One region of the Amorphus sp. 3PC139-8 genome, then DNA from elsewhere that is predicted to be linked to it. Evidence: predicted binding sites of a transcription regulator. Region 1 holds the regulator's gene; each other region holds the start of a gene.
What was found. Region 1 encodes LexA, which represses DNA repair genes until DNA is damaged. Its sites were predicted from a motif close to TGTTCNNNNTGTGTTCNG; they were not measured.
Positions count from the first base shown of each region.

Region 2: the regulator LexA is predicted to act here: its motif matches at 1,918-1,935, upstream of HNS03_RS25015 (ImuA family protein).
Region 3: the regulator LexA is predicted to act here: its motif matches at 2,883-2,900, upstream of rmuC (DNA recombination protein RmuC).

Region 1 covers NZ_JABJVY010000002.1:335,820-340,584, forward strand. The annotation lists gene HNS03_RS03915 (ComEC/Rec2 family competence protein) at 1-1,967, shown strand, start outside; gene lexA (transcriptional repressor LexA) at 2,226-2,942, opposite strand; gene HNS03_RS03925 (TetR/AcrR family transcriptional regulator) at 3,278-3,916, shown strand; gene HNS03_RS03930 (enoyl-CoA hydratase/isomerase family protein) at 4,023-4,765, shown strand, end outside.
Region 2 covers NZ_JABJVY010000052.1:5,730-10,494, reverse strand. The annotation lists gene HNS03_RS25020 (DNA polymerase Y family protein) at 1-1,143, opposite strand, end outside; gene HNS03_RS25015 (ImuA family protein) at 1,034-1,882, opposite strand; gene HNS03_RS25010 (UDP-glucose/GDP-mannose dehydrogenase family protein) at 3,022-4,326, opposite strand; gene HNS03_RS25005 (2-hydroxyacid dehydrogenase) at 4,576-4,765, opposite strand, start outside.
Region 3 covers NZ_JABJVY010000028.1:37,864-42,628, forward strand. The annotation lists gene HNS03_RS21120 (NlpC/P60 family protein) at 1-257, shown strand, start outside; gene HNS03_RS21125 (2-hydroxyacid dehydrogenase) at 696-1,640, opposite strand; gene rmuC (DNA recombination protein RmuC) at 1,689-2,867, opposite strand; gene def (peptide deformylase) at 3,028-3,561, shown strand; gene fmt (methionyl-tRNA formyltransferase) at 3,634-4,566, shown strand; gene truA (tRNA pseudouridine(38-40) synthase TruA) at 4,729-4,765, shown strand, end outside.

The sequences.
Region 1 (4,765 bases):
CGGCGCTGGCGACTTGCGCCGCCGTGCTTTTCGCCATGGCCGCCGTTGCGGGACAAACGGCGCGGGTGCAGGCGCCGGTCGTGCCTTATGACGGCACTTTCGTGGTGCGGGGGTTCGTCGAGACGCGCGAGCCGAGACCGGACGGGGCGGTGCGCTATGTCCTGAGGGTGGTCTCGATGGAGGGGCTGACGCGCGAGCGGATGCCGCATCGGGTGCGGATGACCGCGCGCGGCAGAGGAGATAGGCCGGAGGTGGGGGATGGCGTGCGCGCGATTGCGCGGCTTGCTCCGCCGCGCGGGCCCGTCGCGCCTGGAGGTTATAATTCCGCCCGGCGTCTGTTCTTCGAGGGGATCGGCGCCAGCGGGTTTTCCTATGGCTTGCCGAAGCCCGCGAACCTGGGATCGCCGCCGCTCGATCTTCGCGTCGTGGCGGCGGTGGCGCATGTGCGCGCGAACATCGCCGAACGGCTGCGGATGGCGCTTCCCGGCCGCAACGGCGAGCTTGCCGCCACGCTTCTGGTGGGCGACCGCGGCGGCATCCCGGAGGACACCCAGGACGCGATCCGGGCGGCAGGCCTCGGTCACATCCTGGCGATTTCCGGGCTTCATATGGCGCTGGTCGCCGGCACCATCTTCACGCTCATCCGCTTCGGCCTGGCCGCGCTGCCCTCGGTCGCGCTGACGTATCCGATCCGCAAATGGGCTGCTGCGGCGGCTCTTCTGGCCGGTTTCGTCTATCTGGTGCTGTCGGGCGGTGCGATCGCAACGCTAAGAGCCTTCGTCATGCTTGCGGTCGCCTTGGTGGCGATCCTGGCGGACAGGCCGGCGCTGACGCTGCGCTCGGTGGCCGTCGCGGCCCTGGTCGTCATGGCAATCGATCCCGCTGCGGTAATCGAGCCGGGCTTTCAGATGTCGTTTGCGGCTGTCATCGCTCTGGTCGCGGCCTATGAGTGGCTTGCCGGCCGGGAGCGCGTCCGCGATCCGCCCGCAAATTCCGGACGGATCCGGCGGATCGGCCGCTGGGGCGGACTGTGGATTGCCGGGCTGGCGCTCACCTCTCTCATCGCGGGGCTTGCGACCGGACCGATCGGGGCCTTTCACTTCCACCGGATCGCGCCGTTCGGACTTCTGGGCAATCTCCTGGCGATGCCGCTGGTGACGTTGGTCGTGATGCCGGCGGGCGTCGTCTCCGTGGCGCTCATGCCGCTTGGCCTCGATCCGATTCCGCTCACCGCGATGGGCTGGGGGCTCGACGGGGTCGTCGCGGTGGCTCACATGGTCGCGGATTTGAGCGCCGGGGCAGGGGCGGTCGGCCGGACTCCTGCTGTGGCTGTCCTCTCGATGGCAGCGGGCCTGTTGTGGCTGGCCTTGTGGACCACATCCTGGCGGTTTTTGGGAATCGGTGCGATTGCCGCCGGTCTCGCGTTCTTGCCGTTCGCTTCGCGCCCCGATGTGTTGATCGCCGATGACGGCCGCACGGTCGCCGTGCGTGGGGCGGATGGGCGTTTGCGCATCGCGGTCGCGCAAGGCGGTGCGTTCGTGGCGCGCATGTGGCTGGAAGCCGACGGCGATTCCCGCGCCGCGGACGATCCGAGCGTCAAGGCAGGCATTTTATGCGATGGGCTCGGCTGCACGCTGCCGCTGGTCCGCGGGCCGCCTGGCTCCGAGGCGGCGTCCTCCGTCAATACAGAGAGCCCGCACAGCTTGGGGATCCTGAACGGCAAGCTCGCCTTCGTGGAACGGCCGCAGGCCTTCCTGGAGGACTGCCAGCGCGCCACGATCCTGGTGACGCGACACACAGCGCCGCGCGATTGCACTGGACCACTCTTGGTGGTCGATCGGCGTAAGTTGATCGAAACCGGCGCGCTCGCGCTCAAGCGGATCGACGATCCACCCTTCTATCGCCTCACGCGCGGCCGTCCGAAGGTGCCACGCCCCTGGGATGCGCGTCCCGTGGTGCGCCGGTAGCGCTTTTGCCTTTGGCAAGCGCGCGTTGGAATCATTGCGCTCTTCTCGGAACCCCCAACGGCTCCAAGTGTTCGGTTCGAACGCGTTTCCGGATGGCGAACCGGCTTCCACTTCGCCTGGAAATGCTCTCGAACCTCTCCGCTCGGATGGACATATCCGAGCGACAAGAAACGCTCCAGATTCAATAGCTTGAGTATGTCCCGAAGGTCTTGGGCAGGGGAAGGCCGAGCACCGGTTCCGCCTTATTCGGGACATGCTCTAGTAGCTGCGAAACAGCGCCACCAGCCGGCCTTGAATCCGCACCTGGTCGGGGCCGAAGATCCGCGTCTCGTAGGCCGGGTTCGCAGCCTCCAGCGCGATCGACGCGCCCTTCCGGCGCAGCCGCTTCAAGGTCGCCTCTTCGTCATCCACCAGCGCCACGACGATGTCGCCATTATCGGCCGTGTCGGACTTCTTGATGACGACGGTGTCGCCATCCAGGATTCCGGCCTCGATCATGGAATCGCCGCGCACTTCCAACGCGAAATGCTCGCCGCCGCCCACGAGATCGGACGGCACGGTGATTTGATGGCTTTCCTGCTGGATCGCTTCGATCGGGACACCGGCGGCAATCCGGCCCATAACCGGGATCGACAGACCGTTGCCCGTGCTTTTCGGCTCGGGTGCCGGCGGTGGGGAGGCCGGTGCCTTGCCGCGCGACCCTTCGATGACGGCAGGGGAAAAGCCTTTGCTGCGTGGGGCCGCCAGCGAAGGACCAACCGATTCCGGCAGCCGGATCACTTCCAGCGCGCGTGCCCGGTTCGGTAGGCGGCGAATGAAGCCGCGCTCTTCCAGGGCCGTGATCAAACGGTGGATGCCGGACTTGGAGCGGAGGGCCAACGCCTCCTTCATTTCGTCGAACGACGGCGGGACCCCGGTTTCCTTCAACCGCTCATGAATGAACATCAAGAGCTCATGTTGCTTGCGGGTCAGCATCAGGTCGGTCCCACCCCTCGCTTGCAGCCAGCCAAGACGCGTACAAATCAGGAACGTAAGGTACGCGTTCCATATGTGTTCCGCAAGAGTTAATGTCCGGTTTCCGATGGATGGGGCGAAGCGCGAACAAGTGGCGGCGAAAGCCGGGCCTTTTGGAGATCGGCTAGTGGCACACTGTGCACCATTTTTCCCGGATGCTGTCAAAGGGTCGGCCGCGTCGGCGGTCACCGCGTAGCAGCCGGCCAGCCTAATCGTGCTGTGGCGGCATCGATTGACTGTTGTTTACTCGCGGGTATATTGCTTACGCTTAAGAAGGCGACATCGGAGCATTCCCCTTGGCCACCCTTTCGCCGCGCCAATCTCCCTGGTCCAATCGCGAGGCGCGCGAGAGGGAACGGGAGAGCAAGCGCGAGGCGGTGCTTGCGACCGCCGTTCAGTTCTTCAATCAGAAGGGTTTCCACGCGACCTCGCTGGACGACGTGGCGACGGCGCTGAACGTCACCAAGCCGACGATCTATCACTACTTTTCCAACAAGGATGAGATCCTGTTCGAGTGCGTGGGACGCGGGCTTTCGGCGCTGCGGGAGGCGGCCGACGCGGCTGCGGCCCGTGGCGGCAGCGGGATGGATCGCCTGCGCGCGCTGATGCGCGAATATGCGCTGGTGATGACCCAGGATTTCGGGATCTGCGTGACCCGGACCGCCGATGCCGAACTGGCGGAAGAAAGCCGGCTAAAATTTCGCGCCCTGAAACGGGAGATCGACGAGACCATTCGCGGCGTCGTGGAAGACGGCATGCGCGACGGCTCCATCGCGCAAGGCGACGCCCGCCTGATGACCTTCACCCTGTCGGGTTCGCTGAACTGGGTAGCGCGCTGGTACGACCCGAAGGGACCGATGTCAGCCTCGGAGATCGCAGACGGAGCGGTGTCGATGTTGGTCAACGGCCTTGCCCCGCGCGGGGAAGCGGTCTGAGCGCGGCGGGCAGGGGCCGACAGGTCAGCCTGCCGGATCTCAGGTCGACGGCAAGAACGAAAGTTCCGGACAAGGGGCTCGGAGTGTGAGGGAGGGCGAGGGCGCCATGAGCGAACCGATCAAGCTGACCATTGCGGACGGCGTTGCGGAGATGCGGTTCAACCGCCCGGACCAGCTGAACGCGCTGGATGGGGCCATGGCGCAAGCCTTTCAAGCCTGTGTCGAGACCGTGCTCGCCGAGCCGTCCGTACGCGTGATTTTGATGAGCGGTGCGGGACGTTCGTTCATGGCCGGTGGCGATCTGGCCGCGTTCCGGGCGGGCGAAGATAAGCCGGCGGTGGCGCGTGCTCTGATCGAGCCGGCGCATGCCGGGCTGAAGCGCCTGGCGGCAAGCCCGGTCCTGACGCTGGCGGTCGGGCAGGGGCCGATCGCGGGGGCGGGAGTGTCGCTGTTGATCGGCACCGATCTCGCGATCGTTGCCGAAGGCGCCACATTGAATCTCGCTTACGCGCGAGTGGGCGCGAGCCCGGACTGCGGCGGCTCGTGGGCGCTACCGCGGCTGGTCGGCCAGCGCCGGGCGCTGGAGATTGCGCTCCTGTGCGACACCGTCGATGCGGCCGAGGCGCAGCGGATCGGCCTGGTCAACCGGGTGGTGCCGGCGGATGCGCTCATGACCGAAGCGCGCAAGCTGGCGGCCCGGCTTGCCGGCGGCCCGCCGCGTGCGCTCGGCCACACCAAGGCACTGCTTCGCGCCGCCCTCGATACGCCACTCGAGGCCCAGCTCGATGCCGAGGCCGAGCGCTTTCGCGATTGTGCGAAGACAGACGATTTTTCGGAGGCGCTCGAAGC
Region 2 (4,765 bases), on a different contig from region 1:
AATGTCGATCAGCCGGGCCAGGTCCGCTTCCGCTTGCAAATGGCCGTCGAGATCGCCCTGGCGCGCGCTCGTCGGCGCGGTCTCGTGCGCCGCCAAGCGGATAAGGTCGATGCCGCTGTCGATGGTACAGCGGGCGGCAAGCCCTTCGAGTTTCGGCGCGAACACGGCGGTGATGCGGCCCGGATCGCGCACCGGGCCGGTGGTTGCAGCCGCGATTTCCGACACCGAGCCATCGGCATGAAAGAGCCCCAGAACCAGCTTGCGTGCCCCCTCGCCGCGCGCTTCCAGTCGTTCCTCCAGCGCACCGGCCAGGCGGGCGAGATAGGCAGACGCCACATCCCACTGGAAGATCGGCTCGGCAAGCCGGCGCTCCACCAAGAGCAACGGCAACGGCCGGCGCGGCGTAATCGGCTCGTCCTCCTGGCCGAGCGCCTGGTCGAGCCGACGCAGGAGCTCCGGTCCGAAGCGCGCGGCCAGCGGCGCGCGCGGCTGCATGCGGAGATCGGCAATCGTCTTCAGGCCAAGGCGCTTCAGGGTCCGTGCCATCTCGGGGACGATCCGCAGCGCCTCGACGGGAAGCGGCGCAAGAGCCCCAGCGACGCCGTCTTCGGTAAGGATGTCGGTGCTGCCATAGTGTGCCATCGCCCAGGCCGCGCCGGCCGTCGGGGCAATCGCGGCCCGGGCGGACAGCCCAGCACGCACCACGCGCTCGCGCAGATCGCGCAACAAGCTGGGCTCTCCGCCGAAGAGATGGGCGCAGCCGGCGATGTCGAGCAGGAGCCCGTCGGGCGGCGTCAGCGCGACCAGGGGCGTATAGCGGTCGCACGCGGTGGCAAGCGCATCCAGAAAGGCGGCATCGGCCTCCGGATCGTGAGGCTCGACCAGAAGCTCCGGCGCCAACGCGCGCGCCTCCGCAAGGCCGAGCCCCGGCTCCAGCCCAGCCGCCTCAGCCGCCGGATCGACGGCGGCGAGGAGGCGGGCCGAACCCACCTGGGCGACGGTCACCCGCGGCAGTGCGCGGCCCTGCCCCCGTTCAGGAGGCGCGTGGAAGGGCGATGACCATCGCCGGTCCCGGGCGCGCCGATCGGTCGGAAGCCGGGGCAGCCACAGGCAGAGGATGCGCCGGTCGGAAACGGTGGTCATAGGGGCGAAACTCCACATCGACGGCGCCGGTGGGGCCGCCGCGGTTGCGGGTCAACTGAAGCGCGAAGCCGGGTCGGCCGAGACCGGCCAGGCCGTACGGATCGGGCGTGGACGGACGCGGCGCGATCCGCCATCGGGTACGCGCGGCGGATGCCGTATCCGGCCCGGCGGGGCGAAGCAGGAAGACCGGCGTGTCTTGGCGCTCTGCGCGCAGCGCCAGCCGGCGGGTCGCTGTCAGGTCCAAAAGCCGGGAGGCACCACCAATCTCCACCACCACTGCGGCGAGCTGCGAGACCGAAAGGGCCTCCTCGGCCGCCCAAAGGGCATCGGCCCCGCTCTTGGCCGTGACCAGCACCAACCGGGCGGGATCGATCCCGAAAGCGGCCAGGCCCGGACCGTAGAGCGCGCCGATCTCGCCGGCGGTGACGGCATCGCAAACCCAGATGATCGGCCCCGCCGCCCGTCCCATGCGGGCAAGCACGGCCACCGCGACCCCCGACAGCGCACCGGCATCGCGATGGCCGGCGGCGGCGAGATCGTGCACCGTTCCCTCCGGCCGAGCCTCGAGCGGAAACAGCCGCTCCACGATGTCGAGACCGAAGCGGACGGACCGCAGCTCCGCGTCCGAAGCAGACCTGGAGCGGCTCTCCTCACCCGCACGGCCCCAGACGCCACCGCCCGCACGCCCTTCAAGAGCGGCGATCCGGGCGCGCAGATCTGACAACGGGACGGAGGCCATGAGAGAGAGGCTCCACAGCAAAGCGGCACGACGATTGTTCGTGTTTTGTTCCTAAAAGATTCCGAACCCGACGACGGGAGTCAAGCGGCAGGGATGCAACTGCAAACAAAGCCCAGGAAAAGTGGGAGGGGTCTTTTCGCTCACGCGAGGGCGGCTTGTTTCCTTTTTCCCGGTCGCTCCGCTCCTCGCCTTTTGACCGGCCGGCGCACGGTCGCGCGCTGGCTTCGCAAATCCCAGCGAAAATGGATACCGGTTTCGCGTCCGGGATTTGCGCTGAATAAATAAACGTTCACGCCAACTCGCGGAACGCTCACGCCAGAAGAGCAAAATCTTCCCCGGTTTTCGCCTTACCGTCCCGCAGCGCACCATATCCCCCCGCGGCGCAGCAACGAATTTGCTAGGCGAGCCTCCCCATCCGACTGTATAGTTAAGGCTTCGGTACTCGTGCCTCAGGGAGGTGCGTCATGGCTTATGCCCGACGTTTGAACATGGTTCTGTTCGGAGCGGCGTTCGTTTTCATCGCCGCCATCGTCATGGGGGTCGTGTGATCCCGCGGGTCGTTTGATCCCAGGGACGATCTGATCCCGGCAAGCTTGTCCGTGGCGGCCAGTGCTGCCGCGGGACCGAAGACCGAAAGGTCTGCCCAAGAGTTCAAAGCCCGCTGACGCGGGATGAAAGCGGAATTCGGTTCCCCTTCCATCTCGCTGCAAATTCGCGTGAGAAGCGGGCGCTCGAAGGGACGGAAATGAGATTGCTGGCGAAAGCCGGGCCTCCGCCTATCCAAGCAGGTCGGGGCGCGCAACCAGGAAGCTCAACGGGCCGAGGGGTGACCGCGCGGAGCGCGGGTGACCCAAGACCCGGTCAAAAACGTCCCTTAAAGCGTTTCCAGGCGAAGTGGAGATCGGTTCGCCGTCAGGAAACGCGCCAAAACAATCAGCGAGAGCCTGACTGCTTTTCAGTGAAAAGCGGAACGGTTCTAAAGCGTATGCGATGCGCAAGCCGCATGTGTTCCCGCGTGTGACCTTGAGACGGCGCACGCCTTGAAAATCCCGCCCGTCATAGTCCGGGCACAACCGTGGACGGAGGCCATCGGCCTGCCGCCCACGCCCTTTTTGGGCCCCGGCTTTTCGACCGACGCGCTATCCCCGCCCGACGTCGACATAGGTGAACCCGTAGCGTTCCACCTCGGCGCGGCGATAGACGTTGCGCAAATCGACGAAGATCGGGACCCGGACGAGATCCTTGATGCGCTTCAGGTCAAGCGCGCGATAGGCGTCCCATTCGGTGACGAGCACCACCGCATCGGCCTCCTCCACGCAGGCATACGCCGTATCCGCATAATTCACCGCCGGCAGCACCTTCTTGGCCTGCTCCATGCCTTCCGGGTCATGGCCGTTCAGGGTCGCGCCCGCGGCAACCAGCGCCTCCGCGATCGCGATCGCCGGGCTTTCGCGCATATCGTCGGTGTTCGGCTTGAAGGTCAGGCCGAGCAACGCGACGGTCTTGCCGGACACCGTACCGCCACAGGCGCGGACGACCTTCTGGGCCATCCGCGTCTTGCGCATCTCGTTGACCGTCACGACGCTTTCCACGATCTGGCACGGGCTCTCGAACTCGCGGGCCGTTTCCACCAGCGCCCGCGTATCCTTCGGGAAACAGGAGCCGCCGAAGCCCGGCCCCGCATGCAAGAACTTGGACCCGATCCGATTGTCGAGACCGATGCCGCGCGCAACCTCCTGCACGTTGGCTCCGGCCCGCTCGCACAGATCGGCGATCTCGTTGATGAAGGTGATCTTGGTGGCGAGGAAGGCGTTGGCGGCGTACTTGGTCAGCTCCGCGGTGCGCCGGCCGGTGAAGATCACCGGCGCCTGGTTGACGAACAGCGGCCGATAGACCTCGCTCATCACCGTCTTGGCCCGCTCGTCCTCCACCCCGATCACGATCCGATCGGGACGCTTGAAGTCCTCGATCGCCGCCCCTTCGCGCAGGAATTCCGGGTTCGACACCACCGAGACGTCGATATCGGCAACCGCCTCGCGCACGATCCGCTCGACGGCGTCGCCGGTGCCGACCGGAACCGTCGATTTGGTTACGATCACCGTATAGCCCGACACGTGCCGCGCCACGTCTTCGGCCGCAGCGTAGACATAGGTCAAATCGGCGCGGCCGTCGCCACGACGCGACGGGGTGCCGACCGCGATGAAGACGACATCTGCCTCACCCACCGCCTCCGGCAGCGCACTGGTGAAGAACAGGCGCTCTTCCTCGCGGTTGCGCTCGACGATCTCCTCCAGGCCCGGCTCGAAGATCGGCACCTCGCCGCGATTGAGCCGCTCGACCCGTTCCGGATCGGAATCGACGCATGTCACCACGTGGCCGAAATCCGCGAAACAGGCCCCCGAAACCAGCCCGACATAGCCGGCGCCGATCATCGTAATGCGCATCGTTTACCGTCCAGAAAATGATGGTCGAAAGGACTCAACGGCAGGGGGCATCGTTGGCCCGCCTCCCAACATCGGCTGGCACCGACCTGCTGCCCGCGCTTTCATGCCCATCTGCCGATGGGCACGCAAGTGCTGCGTCGCAATAGGGGACATTTTGCAGCCCAATCTCCACCAACCGGCGGACCAAGTGCGTCTCAACCTCCGAAGTCCGCCGGCGGACGCCCAATCGGCGCCCGCGAAACGGATATCCTACGGCCGCGGCGTTTCGGGAACCGGGGTCAACACCCGGCCGCTCTCGAACCAAGCGGACAGATTGTCGACCATGAGTTGCCCCATCGCGGTACGGGTCGGCAGCGAGGCCGAGGCGACATGCGGCAGGAGCACCACGTCGTCGCGACCGAGCAGCGCCTCCGGCACCTGCGGCTCCTCCGCGAACACG
Region 3 (4,765 bases), on a different contig from region 1:
GCCGGATGGCCGGGATCGCAGCGCTGCGCGATTCCGACATGCAGGAACAGGCATTGGGGGAGCAGGTGTCTGAGGGGAAACCGCGCCGGGGCGACCTGCTGTTCTGGCCCGGCCATGTCGGCATCATGCTGGACGCGGACCGTCTGCTCCACGCCAACGCCTTTCATATGATGACGGCGATCGAGCCGGTGGCAGAGGCGATCGCGCGGATTGCCGAGGTCGTCGGTCCCGTCCGCACGGTGCGGCGGCTGGGGTGAGACGGCTGAGCCCGTGTCTCCTCAGAAAATCGGACCTGAGGTGAATTCCGCGACCTGGACCGGAGACGGTTACGAGTAGGAGCCGACGGCACGCCACGCTCAAGTCCGAAGGAACGACGGAGCGAGGGGGGAAGGTTGGGTGACAAGCTTGCCTTTGGCTTCGGGCTTTCTGTGGGTTTCTGAGGAAACCCCAGACTCCGCTTATTCCCGCGAAAGCGGGAATCCATAGTGAAATGGCGAATAGACTGAGGGAGGTCGGAAAGCGTTCCGCCTGTCTTGGTCGAGTTTTGTGCCGGTGGTCCGACTATTCGTTCCTCTCCAGCACCCTATGGATTCCCGCTTTCGCGGGAATGAGCGGAGAAAAACGGGTGGCCAGTCGCTATCAGCCGATTCACTGCTGGAAATGTCTGCCCGTCCAGAATCGGTCACGGGCAAATTCTAATATCCCAGCCCCCGATCCACGACGTTCTTTAGTCCTTCGCCGCGCTCGTAGGCCGCAATCTGCTGGAAGATGTTGCGGCAGATGGCATCCGGTGAGCTGTCGGCGGCGACGTGGGGCGTGACGATCACGTCCGGACGGGTCCAGAGCGGGCTGGCGGCCGGCAATGGCTCGGTCTCGAACACATCGAGCGAGACGCCCTTGAGGGTACCGTTGTCGAGGGCAGCCACGATATCGGCTTCCACCTGAAGCCGGCCGCGCCCGGCGTTGATCAGGAACGGGCCGCCCAGAGCGCCGTCCTGGGCAAGCTTGGCAAACAGTTCCCGGTTCAGGAGGCCGTGGGTGTCCCGCGTGAGCGGCAACAGCACGACCAGGATGTCGGTCCGGCCGAGAAAGGCGTCGAGCGCGCCGGCTCCGACGAAGGTTTCGATCTCAAGGTCCGATTTCGCCGTGCGACTCCAGCCGGCGACCTGGAAACCGAGCCGGGCAAGCGCGGAAGCGGCATCGGCCCCGAGCGCGCCGAGCCCCATGATCCCCACGCGCACGACGGCGGCCGGCGGCTGCGGCAGGTCGCGCCAGTCTCTTTGCTGTTGCTGGTGCAGATAGCCGAGCGCGTGGCGGTGATGCATCAGCACCTGCAGCACCACCCATTCCGTCATTCGCATGGTCATGTTCGGATCGACGATGCGGACGATCGGCACGTCGGGCAGCGTCGGGTCGGCAAGCAGCGCATCGACGCCGGCGCCGAGATTGAAGATCGCCTCCAGGTTCGGCAAGGCGGCGAGGCGTTCGCGCGGCGGCTGCCAAACCAGGGCGTAGCGGATCGTTTCCGGATCGTAGGCGTCGATGCCGTCGACGGCGATCGGACGGTCGCCGGCGGCGGCTTCGATGGCGGGCTGCCATGCGTTGGCGCCGAACCCTTGGGATGCAAACAGGATGCTCATGGGGCCGAGGTGCCGTCTCGCAGACAGGGCGTCAAGCCGAAAGCGCGATCAGCCCCCGCTGGCGGCCTTCATCGGCTTGGTCCGGCTTTCCTTGTCGCCTTCGTCGTCATCGAGCTCGAGGGATTCGATCCGGGTCCCGCGCTTGGAGACCTTCTCCGCCGAGATCACGATCTGCTCCACGTCGCGCTGGGCCTGGCCGAAATGCTGCTGCAGCTTCATCACGCGCTCGAATAGCCGGTTCACGTCGTCCATCAGATGGCCGACTTCGGCGCGAATGACATGGGCTTCCTCGCGCATGCGCGCGTCGCGAATGACGGTCACCACCACCTGGATCGCCAGATGCAGCAGCGTCGGCGACAGCACCACCACCCGCGCCCGATAGGCGCGCTGGACCACCTCCGGAAACCGCTCGTGGATCTGGGCGAACAGCGATTCCGACGGCACGAACACGAAGGCGAGATCCTGGGTCTCGCCGGGGATCAGATATTTCTTCCGCACGTCGTCGATGTGCTTGATCAGGTCGCGACGCGCGGCCTGCTGGGCCTCCTTCAGATCGTGATCGGTTTCCGCCTGCTCGATCCGGGCGAAGGACTCCAGCGGAAATTTGGCGTCGATGCAGAGGTCCGGCGCACCGTTGGGCAGATGGATGGCGCAGTCGGGCCGGGCGTTGTTGGAAAGCGTCGGCTGGAAGCTGAAGGCGTCTTCCGGCAGGCCGTCGCGAACGATCGCCTCCATCCGGCCCTGGCCGAACGCGCCTCGGCTCTGCTTGTCGGCAAAGATGCGGCCGAGCTGGGAGACCTGGTCGGAGAGGCCCGACATGGTTTTCTGGGCGCTGTCGATGACGGCAAGCCGCTCGTGCAGTTGGCGCAGGGTGTCGTGAGTGGTGTTGGAGGCTTCCGACATGGAAGAGCCGATCCGGCTGCCCATGCCGTCGAGGCGTTCCGACAGCGCGCGGGTCATTTCCGACTGGCGGCTGCCGAACACCTCGGCGACCGTCTGCAGCCGGCCGGAGGTTTCCGCCTGCATGCGGATCACTTCAGCGATCTGGGTTTCCAATTCCCGGGTTTTTTCTTGGGCTTGATGCTCGATTTCTGCCCGGGCGCGGTTGGCACGCAGAAGCGCCAGCACGACGACGATAAGGGCCACGAGCGCAAGCACCGAGACGACAATCAGCGCCTCGGCCGGCGTGACCGCATGACCGAACAGAACGAGAATCGGATCCGACATGGAGGAACTATAGCTGATTCGCGCTTTGTTCCGGTTGGCGCGGCCAACGGTTGCGCTCGTTTTCGTTCAAGGTGAAAAATGCGGCATATCGTGCGCCGGAATCGCCGTTTCCGGCGCGGCTGTCGTTGACCGAAAGCCTCTGAGTCCATAAATCCAGGCTATGTCGAAACGCCCTATTCTCGTCCTTCCCGATCCCGTCCTGCGCAAGGTGGCCGACCCGGTCGACTCCGTCGATGACCGCGTGCGCACCCTGATCGACGATATGCTGGAGACCATGTACGCCGCGCCGGGGATCGGCCTTGCGGCTCCGCAGGTCGGCGCGCTTGAGCGGGTGCTGGTCTGCGACGTCTCCCACAACGACGAGGAGAAGCGGCCGCTGGCGCTGGTGAATCCCGAGATCACCTGGCAATCGGAAGAGATGAGCGTCCACAACGAGGGCTGCCTGTCGATCCCGGAATATTATGAGGAGGTCGAGCGCCCCGCCCAGGTTTCGATCCGCTATCTCGACCGGGAGGGCCGGACGCAGGTGATCGATGCCGACGGCATTTTGGCGACCTGTCTGCAGCACGAGATCGACCATCTGAACGGTGTTTTGTTCATCGACTATCTCTCGCGGCTGAAGCGCGACCGTATCACCAAAAAGTTCGCCAAGCAGGCGCGCTACGCCGACTCCAAGTCCAAGATCCTGGCCTGATCAGGTTACGTGGGACCCGGTTTTCGCCCGGATCCCGTTCCCGGAAATCGCAGTTGAGGGAGACGGGAGAGGATGCCGCTCAGGCTCGTCTTCATGGGCACGCCCGACTTCGCCGTGCCGACGCTGACGGAGATCGTCGGCCAGGGCCATGATGTGGCTGCCGTCTATACGCGTGCGCCTGCCCGCGCCGGCCGGGGGATGGAGGCGCGCAAGTCGCCGGTCCATCAGGCGGCGGAGCGCTTCGGGCTGCCGGTGCTGACGCCGTCGAGCCTAAAGGGCGAGGAGGCCGCCGCCGGTTTTGCCGCCCACGGGGCGGATGCCGCCATCGTCATCGCCTACGGAATGATCCTGCCGCGCACGATACTGGATGTGCCGGAAGCCGGCTGCTTCAACGTCCACGCCTCGCTGTTGCCGCGCTGGCGCGGGGCGGCGCCGATCCAGCGTGCGATCATGGCCGGCGATCAGGAGACCGGCGTCGCCATCATGCGGATGGAGGCGGGCCTCGACACCGGGCCGGTGTGCATGGTGGAGCGCGTGGCGATCGGCGAGGACATGACCGCCGGCGATCTGCACGACGTCTTGGCTCGGCTCGGCGCCGATTTGATGGTCCGTGCCCTCGGTGCGCTGGAGCGCGGCTCGCTCGACGCCGTGCCGCAGCCGGATGATGGCGTCACCTATGCCGACAAGATCGACAAGGCGGAGGCACGGATCGACTGGTCGAAGCCGGCGGCCGCCGTTCACGACCAAATCCGAGGGCTGTCGCCTTTTCCCGGTGCCTGGTGCGAGGTGCCGGTGGGCGACAAGGCCGAGCGCATGAAGATCCTGCGCACTCGCAAGGTCGAGGGATCGGGAGTGCCGGGTACGCTTCTGGACGGCGAGGGCACGATTGCCTGCGGGGACAGGGCCCTCCGTCTGATCCAGGTGCAGCGAGCCGGAAAGGCGCCGATGACCGCGGAGGACGTCCTGCGCGGGCTCCGACTGGAGCCGGGCGCGAAGCTGCTGTAAAGCCCAGCCTGTTCCATCTTGCGCTCACTCCGGCGAAGGCCGGAAGCCAGGGCGATCCGACGGGTGCTTGCGAAACCTTCACAGGACTCCGGCTTTCGCCGGAGTGAGCGGAGGGTGGGGCAGCTCCCGGACCAACCGGACAGACTTCCAGGCAGTCCCTCCATGCCCCGCTACAAACTGATCATCGAATATGACGGGG